DNA from 4 places in the Paenibacillus sp. P5_B5 genome. Region 1 is predicted to be linked to each of the others. Evidence: riboswitches for the same ligand, from Rfam matches in the RefSeq annotation. Region 1 holds a riboswitch; each other region holds the start of a gene.
What was found. Region 1 has a riboswitch for cyclic di-AMP ahead of AC1DOK_RS15490 (hypothetical protein). Riboswitches for the same ligand answer to the same signal wherever they lie in the genome.

Region 1 (4,225 bases):
TGCTAGGACTGAAGGTTTGAGGTACTTTTAATGCTACTAGAACTAGAGTCACGATAATCGCGAGTGGAATTAGTAAGCGAATATGTGCTTTGACAAAGTCTACGAAAAAATTACCGAGCGTTTTGCCTTTACTAGTTAATCCCCGGATAAATGCAATAGCTACAATAATACCGGTTGCGGCAGAAGTGAACATCATCATGATAATCACGGCCATTTGTGAGAAATAGGTTAATCCTGTTTCACCACTATAATGCTGCAGGTTTGTATTCGTCATGAAGCTAATGACTGTATTGAATGAAAGTGTTGATTCCATATTGGAGATTCCACTTGGATTGAGCGGTAAAATCTGCTGGATCCGTAGAATCAAATAACTCACTGCCACTAAAGCTATATTGACTGCAATTAAAGTGAGTGCATATCGTTTCCATGACATTTCAGCACGATTCTTGAGTCCGATCAATCGGTATATGACATTCTCAATTGGACCAAATATTTTGTCGGTACGGTTAGCTTGATTTGAAAAAATATGATAGATATACGTACCTAAAGGTTTAACGATTAGGATTAACAGCACAATCACTGCAATAATTTGTATGATGCCCATCTAACTTCCTCCTATATTTAGAACTTCTCTGGATTCACTAGCGCGTAAACTAAATAAACAAATACAAAAATAGCAATTATACCGATGATCATCATTTGCGCTCTCCTCCAGATTCATCAACAATTCGATCACACCAAACTAAGAAAGCATAAAACACGAGAAATGTACCTGCTAGCAGAAGAACCATATATAGATCATTCATTTGGATTCCCTCCCTCTATCATCCTGAATCAGAAACGAAACGTCATCGTTGTGTGTATAGATCACATACTCAGCACCAAGTCCCCGATACACTAATCTTGGATTGAAGCTATGTGTAATGACGTAGATTGGTTTAGAAGTCCAGCCGCGACACATCTGAATATACCGACAACACAGATTAAAACTGTTTTCAAACAAATACACGTTGCCGATCGGTAGGTCTGGAATTATCCAAGTCTCATGTCCTCCACTGTCTACGATTACAACTTGTTCAGCACCTAATTTACTAATTCGGTCACTATCATTTTTGTTATTGGATAATGCTATAAAAGGTAACCCTTTAAGTTTTAATTGTTTCATAAAATTCTCGCCTGTTTTATTGGGGGCGGATACGAGAATTACTTCCTGCTCAATCACTTGTCTTTCCTCCTGACATGATTTAAGCAACAATTAACACTGTGAAATAGACAAAGAGCCACAGGAAAGGAACGATTCCCGTGGCTCTTTGAAGAGCACAGCTAAATTAGCCGTGTCTAATTCGCACGAAATTGTTGCCTCTCTTGGTACGCTTACGAGGTTAGCTGTCGGATTCGGGCGTAAGAGTCGCCCTACTTCATATGTAAGATCTCATGACTTCAGTCATGCTTCTTAATATATAGAAGATTCACCCCATGGTGCTGGATATCAGCTACCGATTGGTTCCCCCGTTCTCCAAATGTTGCACCCGGAGATTCAGCGATAAAGAACTACAATTGCATTATTCATTTTCATAAATGAATCAATATTTTCAAAAAATTGTACTAAAAAACCACAGAGACTTAAGCCCTGTGGTCGGCTATACGATCACAAGCTTCATCATCCTCTCTCATAGAGCATTGACGCAAAGAAATTCAAAATATCGTCCTTATGCCCAGTTACCACGCTTACGAGGTTAGCTGACGGATTCGGGCGGTGAGAGTCGCCCTACTCGTATGTATAATTTCGTGACGCAATTCACGGATACATACAAGATTCACCCCAGAGGCAGCATGCACGACTCTCACATCGTACAATGACTACACCCATTGGTTCCCCCGATTCCCATAGGCGGGAATTCAGCGATCAGCGAATCGAAACTTAATCAATTCAAATCACGTTTTGAATATTACTCCTGCTAGCAAAACTTGTAAAGTCGATCTGCAATCAAGATAGAGCCAAATAAGCATAATTGCGAACATAAATAACGATTGATCCACAAGATGCATACCATTTGCTCGCTATTACTCATGATTTCGTAGTTTTAAAAGGGATCTTCAATAATGGGCGGAAATTAATTATGAAAACACTAATTATTTTGAAAATACGATTTACAAAGTCATGACAAAGGAGTATTATACAGTTCAATTACATAACGTAAGTAAGCCTCCTACAGACTATATTCTGTCATAGGAGGCTTTATCTAGACTAGGCTTAGCTAGCTTTGGCTATATGTTACACACTCACACTCATACTAACACCAGTTGGCATGATTTCTTTAATCTTCTCTTTTACCAGCTCATTATGATGCAGCTCTTGTCCCAAAATGGTCACTTCACCGTGATCGTCACTAGATCTGATCAACCGCCCTATTCCTTGTCTAAGGCGAAGCAGCATATATGGCAGATCAACCTCTGTGAATGGCTCAGCGGCAGCTTGACGCTTGGCAGAGAATACAGGATCGTTCGGAGGAAATGGTAATGACCAAATAATCACATTAGACAAAGACGGGCCTGGTATATCGAGACCTTCCCACAGGGTTACAGCACATAAAACGCTATGCTCATCATTTTGAAAAGCAGATATCAGATGACTAATTTCCTGATCCCCTTCGAACCAGAACTTCATAGCTTGACATGCTTCATACCGACCAATCTCTTGCTTAAACTGCTTCAACTCTTCTTTGGAAGTGAAGAGGAGTAGTGCCCTGCCTTCCGATTGCCCAAGAGATGCTATAGCAACTTTCATTTTTGCTGAGAATAAATCAGTAGAGCTCACTTCTTGGCTGAGTTGTGGCGCAAATACTTTCATCTTCTCCGCATAGTTATAAGGAGATGGTACTGACATCGACAGGTATTGTTTAACGCCCAGATTGTCAGCTACATAATGAAATGAATCCTCAATTGAAAGTGTTGCGGACGAGAATACAACAGGCATTTTCTGAGAGAATACCCGTTCCTCTAACACTTCCTTAACCATTTTGGGCATAATGACGAGGGTAAGCCCATTGGTATCCTCCATCACCCAAGAGATTAATTGATCTTTACGGCTGTACAAGCTTAATGCAAGTCCAATCATCTCCAGATGTTCTTCCACAATCCGAAGCTGATATTCATCCAATGAATAAACGCCGCTCTCGAGTACCAATTCTTCCTCAATCTGTGCAATAGCGCTTCTAAATCGGTTAATCGCATAGATTAACTCATCTGTATAAGTAATTTCCTTCCGATCTGAACCCTTCACAGCTACGCTATTCTGATGCAACAGATCAAATAACACTTCGCTATGAGTTATGGCATCTTCTATTGCAAGAGCAAGATCTTCACGAACCTCTCCTTGTAACAAACGAATGACAATTTCTTCGAATACGGAGTGCTTAAGCTTGTATGTCAACGCCTTCTGCGCAGCTGACTCAAGTAAATGTCCTTCATCAAATACAACTGCGCTATGCTCTGGTAATAGTGGTAGCTGCCCTTCACGCTTACGTCCCTCATACGTCCATACATGTTCCATATAGAAATCATGGGAGCATATAATTAAATCTGTAGATTTACGGTAGTGATCTCTGGACAATGTCTGACCACAGCGATGCCTTTTATCACATACAAGACAATCCTGAAACACATCCCAGCTTATCTTATGCCACTCTTCATCACTTAGCTCAGGGTATTCTTTGCGGTCGCCATAATGGTGAAACGATTGCATCGCTTCTCTACCATGCACGAAAGCAGGAAGCCCCAAATGAATACCTTGATAGAGGTCTTCCTCAGTATCGTCAAATCTTGCTTCATCAAGCTTATTCAAGCATAGATACTGGTCTGGTGATTTACCAAGCCGCGCATCAATCTTAAGATTCAAATGCTGCGCTAGCTTCGCAATATCCCCTTCTGGCTTAACAAGCTGTTCGATTAAGGATTCATCCGCACAGGCAATTATCGCTGGTTTCCCCTTATATCTCGCATAGCAAATTGTATATAATAAATAAACAAGTGTTTTACCCGTTCCCACACCTGCCTCTGCAAATATCGTCTGTTTATCAGCAAAAGCTCTTTCGAGTTGAAAAGCCATATAGATTTGTTCATCTCTAACTTCAAATCCGACTTCGGGTAAAACTTCATAGAATACATCTGCAACAAAGTCACTCACTTGTTGAACGAATGACTCTGAAGGATTGTATGCAAAAGG
Region 2 (4,225 bases), on a different contig from region 1:
GAGCCTATAAATTGAATTCTAATCATCGTATTTTGGAAGCCTTATGTTACAATGGCAACATCAATACATTTAGGAGATGACAATCATGAGCGAGAAGTTAAACGAGCAAGAGCTCTTGCAGTACATAGCAGATAAAACGAAGGCGGATTCACATAACATTAAGCTTGTCCTCAAGCATGAGCAGGTATTTATGGATAACGCGAAGGCAGATGCTAAAGGTGAAGTGGACATCGATAGTGATGATCTTGTGGATTATATTATGGGTCAGCGAGAAGTGAAGCTAGACGAAATTACGGTTGAAGCCATTCTGGATGCAGAAATGGACTACCTGATCAAACAGGGGATTGCTGGTTACTTAGACTAATATTACTTATTCTCTCCCTTACAACGCTCTCTTAACAAGAATGACCGGATCGAACCTGAGGGTTCTTCCGGTCATTTTCATTAACTACTCCTGATTATAGCTGTGTCAAAATAATAGGACCATCATCCGTAATGGCAAGTGTATGCTCATACTGGGCGGATAGACCGCCATCGATAGTTCTTGCGGTCCAACCATCGCTATCCATCTTGATTTGATAAGAGCCTGTGTTGAGCATCGGCTCAATTGTAATTACCATACCAGCTTTAAGACGTACGCCTTTACCTGGGGAACCGTAGTGAGGTACCTGCGGATCCTCGTGCATGGTTTTGCCTATTCCATGCCCAATAAAGTGACGAACTACGGAGAAGCCATTCGCCTCGGCATATTGCTGAATAGCATGGCCAATATCGCCAATTCGGTTGCCAACAACCGCTTGTTCAATGCCAAGAAAGAGACTTTTTTCAGTCACAGTTAGCAGCTTATCTGCTTGTTCGGATACTTCGCCTACTCGGTAGCTCCACGCGGAATCGGACAATGCACCATTGAGATTGACGACCATGTCAATTGTTACAATGTCTCCTTCTTTTAAGGGTTCATTCTTTGGAAATCCATGGCAGATTACATCGTTAACGGATGCGCAGGTTGCAAATGGGAATCCATGGTATCCTTTTTGTTCGGGTGTAGCTCCATGTTTTCGTAAGAAATTCTCAACAAATTGATCTATTTCAAGTGTAGTAACACCTGGCTTGATCTTGCTCTTCAATTCCTGATGACACTGAGCCAATAATTTCCCTGAAACTCGCATGTCCTCGATTTCTTGCTTCGTCTTTAGAATAATCATGATAGTCCCTTCTTTATCTTAGGATTGGTTGGTAAGGCATCTATTCTATTTTACCATTATTCGCGCCAATAGCGTGTCATATTGTTTTAATCCTGCTTGGAAATTAGTAACAAACGTTATTGGCCAAAATTTAATGATAAACGTTGATACCAATGGTATACATAAAATGGCTATTTTTAAGACATTTGATAGTAGAGTTGACATAATTGGGATATTCTAATAACATTAAGGTACGCTTAGTTCCTAATTTAGGGAGCGGGGGAACCATTTCTGGGGCGAATCGCAGTCATGCGTAGGAAACCATCTATTCCGAGTCCGTCAGCTAACCTCGTTTGCAGAAGATGGGTCATATTTTTATATTGAACAACCATGACCCGAATTTATATTCGGGTTTTTTGCAGTGATACACAATTAATATTGTTCAGGCTGTGTTTTTAAATGACCCTAATTCACATCAAAATGACTCATTAGTCGTTTTTTTTGTGTTGGGGTCTTTTTCTATATATTTGGATAGGGGGAAATAAATGTGATTGAATTTCAACATGTCAATAAAGTATATGATGATGGTTTTCAAGCGCTCAAAGACATTAATCTGACGATTAAGAAGGGTGAGCTTACGGTTATTATTGGTCCGAGTGGTTGTGGAAAGTCAACGACAATGAAGCATATTAATCGGCTCATTACAGCCTCGAGCGGTAAAGTGCTGATTAATGGTGAGGATATTTCAGAGAAGAACCCGGTTGAGCTTAGACGTAAAGTAGGTTACGTGATTCAGAACGTAGGGTTATTTCCACATATGACAATTGCAAAGAATGTTGCGGTAGTTCCTCACTTATTGAAGTGGGAGCAGAGCAAAATTGATCAGCGTGTGAATGAACTGATGGAGATGGTTAATCTAGAACCTGAAGTTTATAGTCATCGTTATCCCTCAGAGTTAAGTGGTGGTCAACAGCAGAGGATTGGTGTTATCCGAGCATTAGCAGCGGATCCTGATATTATTCTGATGGATGAGCCCTTCAGCGCACTTGATCCGATTAGTCGTGAACAGCTTCAAGATGAATTAATTCGTCTACAGCAGGACTTGCAGAAGACGATTATCTTCGTTACGCATGATATGAATGAGGCTATTAAAATCGCCGATACCATCGTACTGATGAAGGATGGAGAAATTATACAGGCTGGCACACCAGAAACAATCTTACGTTATCCAGCGAATGATTTTGTGCGTACATTCATCGGACAGAAGAATGTGGAGTCAACACAGCTCGGAGAGCCTATGCGCGTATCGACTGTGGATGATGTGATGGTGACACAGCCAGCAACAACCTACCCGAATCGTGGTTTAGCAGAAGCAATTAAGATGATGGAGGCTCGTAAGGTGGACAGCTTATTTGTAGTCGATCGTTATCGTAAGCTGCTTGGGATTGTATCCATTTATCGTGTGCTGCATGAATTCGGTGGGGAAGACAAGACGGTACAGGATGTGATGCGTCTGATTGCCTATCAGGTGTCTCCTGGAACTATTTTGCCTGAAGCTGTCGAGATGATGACTAATCATCGGTTATCGAACCTTGCAGTTGTTGATGACACGGGCAGATTGGTTGGACTACTAACCAGAGGTAGTATTGTCAGCCATCTGAATGAGGTTTACCCAGCTCTAATTGATCAGTATGCGTTGAGCCTCGGAGAGGAGGCTAAATGATGAACGATTTACTAACTTTCTTTTCAGAGCGAAGTGGAGATATTTTTACGGCATTACAGGAGCATTTAACCATTACGGCAATTTCTGTTCTTCTAGGCTGTATTGTATCCATCCCACTCGCAATTCTCCTTGTCTATAATAACAGGTTCAAATGGTTGAACAGCGTGGTATTCTTCTTGGCGAATTTATTACAGACGATACCAAGCTTAGCCTTGTTAGCTGTTCTTATTCCGTTTCTTGGAATCGGGATGAAGCCGGCGATTATGGCGCTCTTCCTCTATTCCATCATGCCAATTCTTCGTAATACGTACGATGGCTTCCAATCAGTTGATTCAAGTGTATTGGAGTCAGCGAGGGGCATGGGCTACAGTACGATACAACGTATTTTGCAGGTTCAATTGCCGCTTGCGCTGCCTTATATTATGTCAGGTATTCGGATTACGACCGTTTATATTATCAGCTGGGCGACACTCGCTACACTTATTGGAGCAGGTGGCTTAGGACAGTTAATTGTTGCTGGTCTTGGGGTTAATAAGATCGAATTGATTGTTACTGGTGCTGGTGGTGCGATCGTGTTAGCCTTGCTCGCAGATGCATTACTTGGCTGGCTTGAGCGTGTACTTGCACGCCGTTATGGCAGAACAAGTTCTGTTACGGCTTAATTAGGATCGGCAAAGGAACAGAAGGGGGAATTCAATATGCTACCTAAACGGATGAAGGTGGGAGTAGCAAGTCTACTTCTAGCATCAATGGCTTTATTAACGGGCTGCGGCTCTAGCAACGAAATTGTAATTGGTACTCAAACTTTTACCGAAGTGAAGATTATTGCCGAAATGTATAAAGCACTCATTGAAGATCGAACGGAGCTTGAAGCGAAGATTATTCCTGACTTAGCATCAAGTACCGTTGTCGTTAATGCAATGAAGCGTGGTGAAGTTCAGCTGGCGACTCTCTATTCTGGTGAAATTTTCAATAACCATTTTCCAATAGAGGATACGAAGGATCGCGAGAAGGTACTACAGCAAGCTAAAGTAGGTTTTGATCAATATTATGGTTTTAACTGGATGGATTCTCTTGGATTCGAGAATACGTATGCATTTACTGTGCGTAAAGAAGTAGCAGAAGAGAAAGGCTATAAGAATATTTCAGATGTAGCTAAGGATGCAGACAAGCTTCGTCTTGGAGTAGATACAAATTGGCTTGAACGCTCGAATGATGGATATCCAGCATTCCAGAAGACATACAACTTTAAGTTCGGAGAAGAATATCCGATGACACAGAGTCTTGTGTATGAAGCAGTAGGTAACAATCAGGTCGA
Region 3 (4,225 bases), on a different contig from region 1:
TGATCAGCTTCATTAGCCATACTTTCAGATACACCAAGTGTAATGGTAGATGTCTCTGAAATCCGCTGGATAGCTGCCGCCATCTCTTCCATTGCATTTGCATTCTCCTCAACACTTCTGGCTTGTGTGTGAGTGAGTAACGAAATTTGCTGGACGGAAGAAGAAATATGGTTGCTCGCTTCCGTTACTTCATGTGTTGATTGAGCTAAAGCCCCGAGCTTCTGTGATACTTGATCAGAGCTTGTGCTGATTTCTGTTACAAGCTTAAGAATGTTCTGACGCATGAGTGAGAACATTCTTCCGAGTTGTCCGAGCTCATCCTGATTCTTGATGAGTAGGAAGTCACCCGTAAGATCACCTTTTGCGATTTGCACCGTTTGTTCACTTACAATAGAGAGTGGCTTAGCTATATGCCTAGCGAATAAATAGGAAAATAGTAGACCTGCCAAGAAGCAACTCGCAAGTGTGATGAGAAGGGTCTTAAGGATATTGGTGAGTCCTTGGTTGTAATCCTGCATATAGGATCCAGCAGAGACAATCCAGCCCCAATTCTCGTAATACGCACTGTATACTACCTTGAGCGCCTCCTTTTCGGAATTCGGTAAAGGCCAGTTATATTTGGTTAATCCGCCACCGCTTTTCGCTTTAGCGATAACGTCTTGGATATAGTAGAAACCGTCACTTGTTTTTCTGTCCCATATGCTTTGACCTTCTAGCTTTGGATGTGCCAGCAGCATACCTTGATCATCAAGTACGTAATAGTACCCGTGCTCACCCAAATCAATATCTTTATTGATCGTTCTTATACCCCCCTGCTTAGAATCAAGTAAGGCTGTTTTCACTTTTTCTTGTGCTTCTTCTTTAGATAAAGTTCCATTCTTTACGGATTCATCAAATGAGGTAATCAGAGCAAGTGCCATGGCTACGTTATTTTGAATGTTTTTTTCAATAAGTGTGTTTGTTTCCTTGGATGACGATTGATAACTGATTGTTCCGATAATAATTATTGGAACGATTAACAGAATTAAACATGCAGTAAGGAGTTTGGTGCGAATCGTTATTGTAGGTTGTAATGATTTATCTTTGCTCATATAGTTCTCCTCCAGTTTATTCCAGTTTCTTCTTGCTATAGCAGTAACAATGCCATTTACACCCAGTATTTCGACAAATTCCTACAAAGACCTTTTGATAATGAATAATAATTTTCAGACATATGTTAATTTTGTGACTTAATAGAGTAATTATTTGATTATTTTAATAATCGCGTCAACTAGTTGAATACAACCATATCTACCATTAATTTGGGAATGAAAGAGTTGGTAGAGGATGTTACTATGGTTTAGTACCACAATCAAGTCGAAGCTCATTGAGCGCGGGGGAACCGTTGTTTTTGTGGGGTGAAACCATTTGATATGGTAGAGGATTGCTCTTTATCTCGAACCCGTCAGCTAACCTCGTAGGCTACCAAAGGAGAGTAAGATATGAAAAAGAGTTTTAAGAAAGTAGCAGTAACAAGTTCGCTAGCATTAGTTATGATGGTGTCGGCTGGAGCTGGAGCAGCATCCGCCGCTACAAATAATTCGTGTCAGTTGCCAGATAATGAGTCTGCTAATCAGATCATAAAGAAGATTAATAGTGATCTTCAGACGAAAATTAAAAATCCGGAATTCGGAAACATTCATATTGTATGGCCTCCGCAATGGAAGGATTCGGTTACAGGTAAGCCAGGTACCGGTACTAAGCCGGGCACAGGTACTAAACCAGGTACAGGTACTAAGCCGGACACAGGCACGAAGCCTGATACAGGCACTAAGCCAGGAACAGGTACTAAACCAGATACGGGCACTAAGCCGGATACAGGCACTTCTCAATTTACACAAGAGGTTGTTAAACTTGTTAATGATGAGCGGGCAAAAGTTGGTGCTAAGCCACTAACTATGGACACAGCTCTTTCAAATATGGCGCTAGATAAAGCAAAGGATATGTACACTAATAATTATTTTGATCATAATTCACCAAGATACGGTTCACCATTCGATATGATGAAGTCTTATAACATTTCTTATCGCACAGCGGGTGAGAACATTGCTAAAGGGCAGCGTTCTCCAGCGGATGTTATGAAAGCCTGGATGAACAGTGCGGGTCATAAGGAAAACATCCTAAACCCTAACTTTACGAAAATAGGTGTAGGATATTATCAAGGTGTATGGGTACAAGAGTTCATAGGTTAATTTCAATAGAGACTAACGTTAGGCATGAAATATGTCTTTCGTTAGTCTTTTTTTTGTGAATATATCAGCATATGTTTTGGCGGTTATCGATAAATTGATTAAATTTTTCGATTATCGTAGAATTACTATCTATATAAGATGTTAGATTATTATGCTGAATGATATGGGGGGGATTCAATGTTTCGGATCATAGAGGACAACGGTGAGAATATAGAAGCCAAAAAGCAAGTAAGAACTGGATTATCACAATTTAATCGAAACCATATTTCAGAGCGTCTGAGAGAGCAGCATCAAGAAGTGAACTTCTTCGTGCTTGACGAAGAGAGTGGTCAGGTATGTGGCGGAATGATAGGTCGTAATTTCTGGGATGTCTTAGCGATTGAAATTCTATGGCTAGATGAGAAACTGAGGAAGCGTGGCTATGGTGCTAAGCTGATTCAGATGGCAGAGGATAAAGCGAAGGAACTGAAATGCTCGATGATTAAATTGGACACTCTCAGCTTTCAAGCACTTGGTTTCTATCAAAAACAAGGGTTTGAAGTATATGGACAAATTGAGGGTGTTGCAGGCGAGCATACGCACTATTATCTAGTTAAAAAGTTATAAAATAACCGACTCCGTCTTGCATTAGTGGACGGAGTCGGTTCATTATGTATGTTCCGCTTACCCACCGCATATGGTGATATAAACGGGTAAAGCGGGTGTATTTAGTATGCAAATAATTCCAACAAAACAATTACGAGATGTATATATCATTGAACCTGCAAGCTATGAAGACCCACGTGGCTTCTTTATGGAGAGCTATAATTCACGAGAGTTTCAAGATGCAGGGATTAACATCGCATTCGTTCAGGACAACCATTCTTTATCCAAGGAAGCGGGTGTGCTAAGAGGTCTACATTATCAGCTCAAGCCCAAAGCACAGACTAAACTGGTGAGAGTCTTAACAGGCGCCATCTATGATGTAGCGGTAGATCTACGCAAAGACTCACCAACATTCGGTCATTGGACAGGTGTAGTTCTTAGTGAAGCGAATAAGAGACAATTGTTGATTCCCAAAGGATTTGCTCATGGCTTCTGTACACTTGTTCCCAATACACAAGTATTCTACAAGGTTGATGAATATTATTCACCGAATTGTGATAGGGGAATAGCTTGGAATGATGAGTTTATCGGGATTGATTGGCCAATCGCGAAGCCGATCCTATCCATTAAGGATCGAGATCTACCTATATTAGAGTTAGCAGAAATTAATTTTGTATGATCGTGAGCTTCTGCTCAGCAGGAATACGAGAGCTTGCTTGCGGAATCATTTCGGGATAGCCCATTTGGAGTAGTCCAACAACACGCTCGTTAGCTTCGATCTGAAGTGCTTCACGGAATTGTGCGGATTTCGTGTATCCACTTGTTTTCCATACCATACCGATACCTTGTTCCCATGCAGCGAGTTGGAAATTCTGAATAAGGCTAGCTGTAGCTGCATAATCTTCTTCTCTGCGTACAGGATTCTCGTCTTCTCTGACAACAACAACTAGATGAACAGGAACGTTATTAACCAAATTGTTATAGGTCTTCTCGCCAATTTTCTCCTTATTCTCCGCTGTGAAAGAATCGAGAACAGCGTTAGCTAATCGCTTCTTTCCTTCCCCTTGTACAAGAATGAATCTCCAAGGCTCTGAAAGCTTATGATTTGGGGCCCAGATAGCCACATTTAATAATTCTATAATCATATCGGTTGAGAAGGGAAGGTCTTTAAATTTGCTCACCGAACGTCTTTCTTTAATAATGCTTTGTATTGTTTTCAAAAGGAAAATCCTCCATTTCAATATGTGCTTAGATTAGTGATAATAATTCTCAATACATACTCAATAATATATGATTGTGTATGTTGGATGTCAAGTATTATGATTAAATCACTACCTTGCATTGTTCACTACTGTGTGATATATTTATTTTACAGTAGTGAGTATAGTTCAGTACTATGAATTCTAAAC
Region 4 (4,225 bases), on a different contig from region 1:
GTCTTTGTTTGTGTTCAAGAATTTATTGCGGTTGCAGGCTATTAGCCAATAAGTAACTTAATAACTACAGCTACAACAAATACAACCGTTAAAACTCCAAAAAATCCACCGAAACCTACCATCAAATCAATAAAGTCATTGCGTGGTTCCTCATTGATATGTTGTTCAGGATGATTGTATTTACTCATCGTTATACCTCCAGGCGAACTTATCATTATAATCAGTATACTTAAACTAATGGTTTATTGTAAAGGAATAGAAGTGACAATTATAAGAACATCAATGATTTACATCACAGCTGACCTTGGTTTGAAAATAGAATCGGTTGTGGTATACTTTAGTTATTATTAATGATGACTTTAAAGCAAATGCTAATGAAGTAAACTTACTTCGTAAAAGTCTTAGGAGGGTTATAATATGGCGATAGTAAATGTGAACGATCAATCATTCAAGGCAGATGTAGAAAGCGGTGGCACTGTACTTGTAGACTTCTGGGCTCCATGGTGCGGTCCTTGTAAAATGATTGCTCCTGTATTAGAAGAATTAGCAACAGAAGTTACTTCAACGATTGCAAAGGTTAACGTTGATGATAATCCAGAATCAGCAGCTCGTTTTGGCGTTATGAGTATTCCTACTCTAATCGTGTTCAAAGACGGCCAACCTGTAGATAAAGTAGTTGGAGTTCAATCCAAAGATGCACTCAAAAACCTTCTTGCACGTCATCAATAATTAAAATCATAATGGATTTTAAGCTCTTTTTCGGGAATACCGAAGAAAGGGCTTTTTTTGTGTATAAGATTGGTTGAGATTATAAGGTTATTCTTGGTATCTAAAGAGGTCCTGTAAAAATTCAAATTTTCTGCTATGCTAGGGTGAAGGAGTGTGATTATGTATTATGACAGGTACGAAAACAGCACCAGAAGATGAACAGTATAAAGAACTAATTCGGCATAAACTGTCGCTTCTTCCTGATCAACCCGGCTGTTACTTAATGAAAAATAGTGAAGGAACCATCATATATGTAGGTAAAGCAAAGGTATTGAAAAATCGTGTGCGTTCTTATTTTACAGGATCACATGATGCCAAAACACAGCGTCTAGTTCTTGATATTCGTGATTTTGAATATATCGTAACATCCTCTAACATGGAGGCACTCATTCTAGAGTGCAACTTGATCAAGCAGCACTTGCCACGTTACAACGTGCTGCTTAAGGACGATAAGACGTTCCCTTATATCAAGGTAACGAATGAACCGCACCCGCGTCTGGAAGTAACGCGGCGTGTTGTGAAGGATAAGGGCAAATACTTTGGCCCTTATCCGAATGCGTTTGCTGCCCAGCAGACGAAGCGACTGCTGGATAAGCTCTATCCGCTGCGCAAATGCCGGAAACTGCCAGACAAGGTGTGTTTATATTATCACCTTGGACAGTGTCTTGCGCCGTGCGCGTTTGACGTGACAGCAGCGCAGAATGATGCGCTGGTGAATGAGATTGTCCGCTTTTTGAATGGCGGACATGATGCTGTTAAGGCAGATCTGACGGAGAAAATGCTCAAAGCTTCGGAAGATCTTGAATTCGAACGGGCTAAAGAACTGCGTGATTTAATCCAGTATATTGATGCTGTGATGGAGAAGCAGAAGATTACGATTAACGACACCCTTGATCGGGATGTCTTCGGATATAGCGTAGACAAGGGCTGGATGAGTGTGCAAATTCAGTACATGCGTCAAGGGAAAATGATTGAACGTCATGTATCACTATTCCCATTCTACGGTGAAGAGTACGATGATTTCATTACGTATGTGACGCAGGTTTATAGTGAGAATCCCGCTTTACCAAAGGAAATTTTCTTGCCGATGCCTCCATCGAAGAATGTGGATGAGCCTGAAACAGTAATTGATGCTAATGAGATTAATAATGGTGTTAATGTTGTTGTTAATGATGCTGTTAATGATGATGTCGCTGATGATGCTGATGTTAATAATGCTGATGAAAATACTATTGTTAATGATGATGTTGCAGCAGCCTCCGATGCGAATGATATCAAGAATTCGCTTGAAAGCTGGCTGAAGGTGAAGGTACTCTTCCCGAGGCGGGGTCTAAAAAAGCAAATGGTTGATATGGCAACCAGCAATGCTGAAGTCGCACTTCAGGATAAGTTCCGATTATTGGAGCGAGATGAGCAGCGTACATTGGGAGCAACATCAGGACTTGGAAGCTGGTTAGGAATTAACCATGTCGGAAGAATTGAAGCCTTTGATAACTCCAATATTCAAGGAACAGATGCAGTATCTGCAATGGTTGTATTCACCGACGGGAAGCCAGACCGTAAACAATATCGCAAATATAAAATTCGCACAGTGCAGGGACCAGATGACTATGAATCCATGCGCGAGGTTATTAGACGCAGATATGAACGTGCGCTTAAAGAGAATTTGACGCTGCCCGATTTAATTATTGTTGACGGTGGTAAGGGTCAAATGTCAGCTGCGCTAGATATACTTGAGAATGAGTTAGGCCTATACATTCCTGTATGCGGACTTAAGAAGGATGAGAAGCATAAGACCTCCCAGCTGTTAATTGGAGATCCTGTAAAAGTAGTTCAGCTACCTAGAGATTCCCAAGAATTCTATCTCTTACAGCGAATTCAGGATGAAGTCCATCGCTTTGCAATTACATTTCATAGACAAACACGATCGAAATCAATGGTATCCTCTCAGCTTGATGCGATTCCAGGGATCGGAGAGAAACGTCGTAAGAAGCTGCTCTTGCATTTTGGTTCAGTCAAAAAAATGAAAGAAGCAAGTGTAGATGATTTTCATGAAATTGGGATTGGAGATAAGCTAGCTAAACAAATTCTGGATGCATTGAATGAACCTAAGGAAAATACGGAACAATAAATTCAATAAAGCTTTCAGACAGATTAGATAACGCAAGCAAATAGCAAATATAATGAGATATACAAGGATATAGCTTTACTTTACTCTATAAAACAAGTTGAATCTGTTCATATCGCCTGATTTCAGTGAATCAAGCTATTGTAAACCTATGAACCAAGCGATATAATTCAAATCAATTGAATAAAAAGCCGAATTTCTAGAAGAGAAAACGGGGGAACCAATATTAGGGGTGAATTTTGTTAGATTGATCCATAAAGGTGATCAGTCTATCAATTAGGGCGTAACTGCCGTCCGAATCCGTCAGCTAACCTCGTAGGCTATGTGTCAGTTAACTATACGTTGACACTAGTTTCAGGTGTCTTTTTTTTGTTTTTGGGTAAGAGTTTATTAGTTTCACTTCTTATTGTAGGGGGATATATGAAAGTTAAGCGCAAGATTCGTAGATTATCACCGTCTCAAATTTTAGTTATTGGTTTTGCTTTAATTATTCTAATTGGGGCGTGTTTACTAGCACTACCGATTGCATCAGCAAATGGTCAATCATTAAGTTTTATCGATGCGTTGTTTACGGCTACCTCAGCAACCTGTGTGACAGGGTTAGTAGTGGTAGATACAGGAACCTCGTTCACGATGTTTGGGCAAGTCGTCATTATCTGTCTTATTCAAATTGGCGGATTAGGTTTTATGAGCTTTGCAACGATGTATGCACTCATGCTACGCAAGAAAATCTCGCTTCGAGAACGATTGCTGCTTAAAGAAGCAGTCAATGCAGGTTCTATGGAAGGCATCGTGCGATTGTTTCGCAAGCTATTGATATACTCGCTTATGATAGAAGGGGTAGCAGCCGTTATCTTTTCGATTCGTTGGTCATTCGATTTAGGAATAGCCAAAGGAATTTACTATGGCATTTTTCATGCGATTTCAATGTTCAATAATGCGGGGTTCGATTTATTTGGAGGAGTCTCGGGACAGTTCTCCTCATTAACGAAGTACTCGAATGATTTCGTTGTTAACGTAGTGGCTATGAGTCTGATTATACTAGGTGGTATTGGTTTTATTGTTATGGCTGACGTAGTTGAGAATCGATCATTCCGGAAGTTCTCCCTACATACTAAGGTTGTTTTAACAACCACTGGATTCTTAATCGCATTTGGTGCAATTGTTATTTTTATATTCGAATACTCGAATACGAAGACGTTTGGATCGCTTGATACAGGCGGTAAAATATTAGCTTCATTCTTTCAATCGGTAACTCCTCGAACGGCGGGAGCTAACACGGTTGATATTGGTGCGTTAAGACAAGCAACACAATTCTTTATCATTATT

Region 2: linked by a shared signal. The riboswitch ahead of AC1DOK_RS03915 (betaine/proline/choline family ABC transporter ATP-binding protein) and the one ahead of AC1DOK_RS15490 (hypothetical protein) in region 1 are both predicted to bind cyclic di-AMP.
Region 3: linked by a shared signal. The riboswitch ahead of AC1DOK_RS08025 (CAP domain-containing protein) and the one ahead of AC1DOK_RS15490 (hypothetical protein) in region 1 are both predicted to bind cyclic di-AMP.
Region 4: linked by a shared signal. The riboswitch ahead of AC1DOK_RS16465 (TrkH family potassium uptake protein) and the one ahead of AC1DOK_RS15490 (hypothetical protein) in region 1 are both predicted to bind cyclic di-AMP.

Annotation. Positions count from the first base shown of each region.
Region 1 is NZ_JBFULK010000011.1:84,543-88,767, reverse strand. It holds gene kdpA (potassium-transporting ATPase subunit KdpA) at 1-604, opposite strand, end outside; gene kdpF (K(+)-transporting ATPase subunit F) at 622-696, opposite strand; gene AC1DOK_RS15490 (hypothetical protein) at 803-1,222, opposite strand; cyclic di-AMP (ydaO/yuaA leader) riboswitch at 1,356-1,553, opposite strand; cyclic di-AMP (ydaO/yuaA leader) riboswitch at 1,710-1,915, opposite strand; gene AC1DOK_RS15485 (ATP-dependent DNA helicase) at 2,276-4,225, opposite strand, start outside.
Region 2 is NZ_JBFULK010000002.1:269,068-273,292, forward strand. It holds gene AC1DOK_RS03905 (hypothetical protein) at 86-364, shown strand; gene map (type I methionyl aminopeptidase) at 459-1,205, opposite strand; cyclic di-AMP (ydaO/yuaA leader) riboswitch at 1,429-1,557, shown strand; gene AC1DOK_RS03915 (betaine/proline/choline family ABC transporter ATP-binding protein) at 1,732-2,907, shown strand; gene AC1DOK_RS03920 (ABC transporter permease) at 2,907-3,569, shown strand; gene AC1DOK_RS03925 (glycine betaine ABC transporter substrate-binding protein) at 3,606-4,225, shown strand, end outside.
Region 3 is NZ_JBFULK010000005.1:44,485-48,709, forward strand. It holds gene AC1DOK_RS08020 (methyl-accepting chemotaxis protein) at 1-1,091, opposite strand, end outside; cyclic di-AMP (ydaO/yuaA leader) riboswitch at 1,345-1,478, shown strand; gene AC1DOK_RS08025 (CAP domain-containing protein) at 1,482-2,231, shown strand; gene AC1DOK_RS08030 (GNAT family N-acetyltransferase) at 2,409-2,837, shown strand; gene rfbC (dTDP-4-dehydrorhamnose 3,5-epimerase) at 2,944-3,495, shown strand; gene AC1DOK_RS08040 (nitroreductase family protein) at 3,482-4,036, opposite strand.
Region 4 is NZ_JBFULK010000012.1:95,977-100,201, forward strand. It holds gene AC1DOK_RS16450 (YqzM family protein) at 42-188, opposite strand; gene trxA (thioredoxin) at 418-729, shown strand; gene uvrC (excinuclease ABC subunit UvrC) at 896-2,899, shown strand; cyclic di-AMP (ydaO/yuaA leader) riboswitch at 3,076-3,232, shown strand; gene AC1DOK_RS16465 (TrkH family potassium uptake protein) at 3,317-4,225, shown strand, end outside.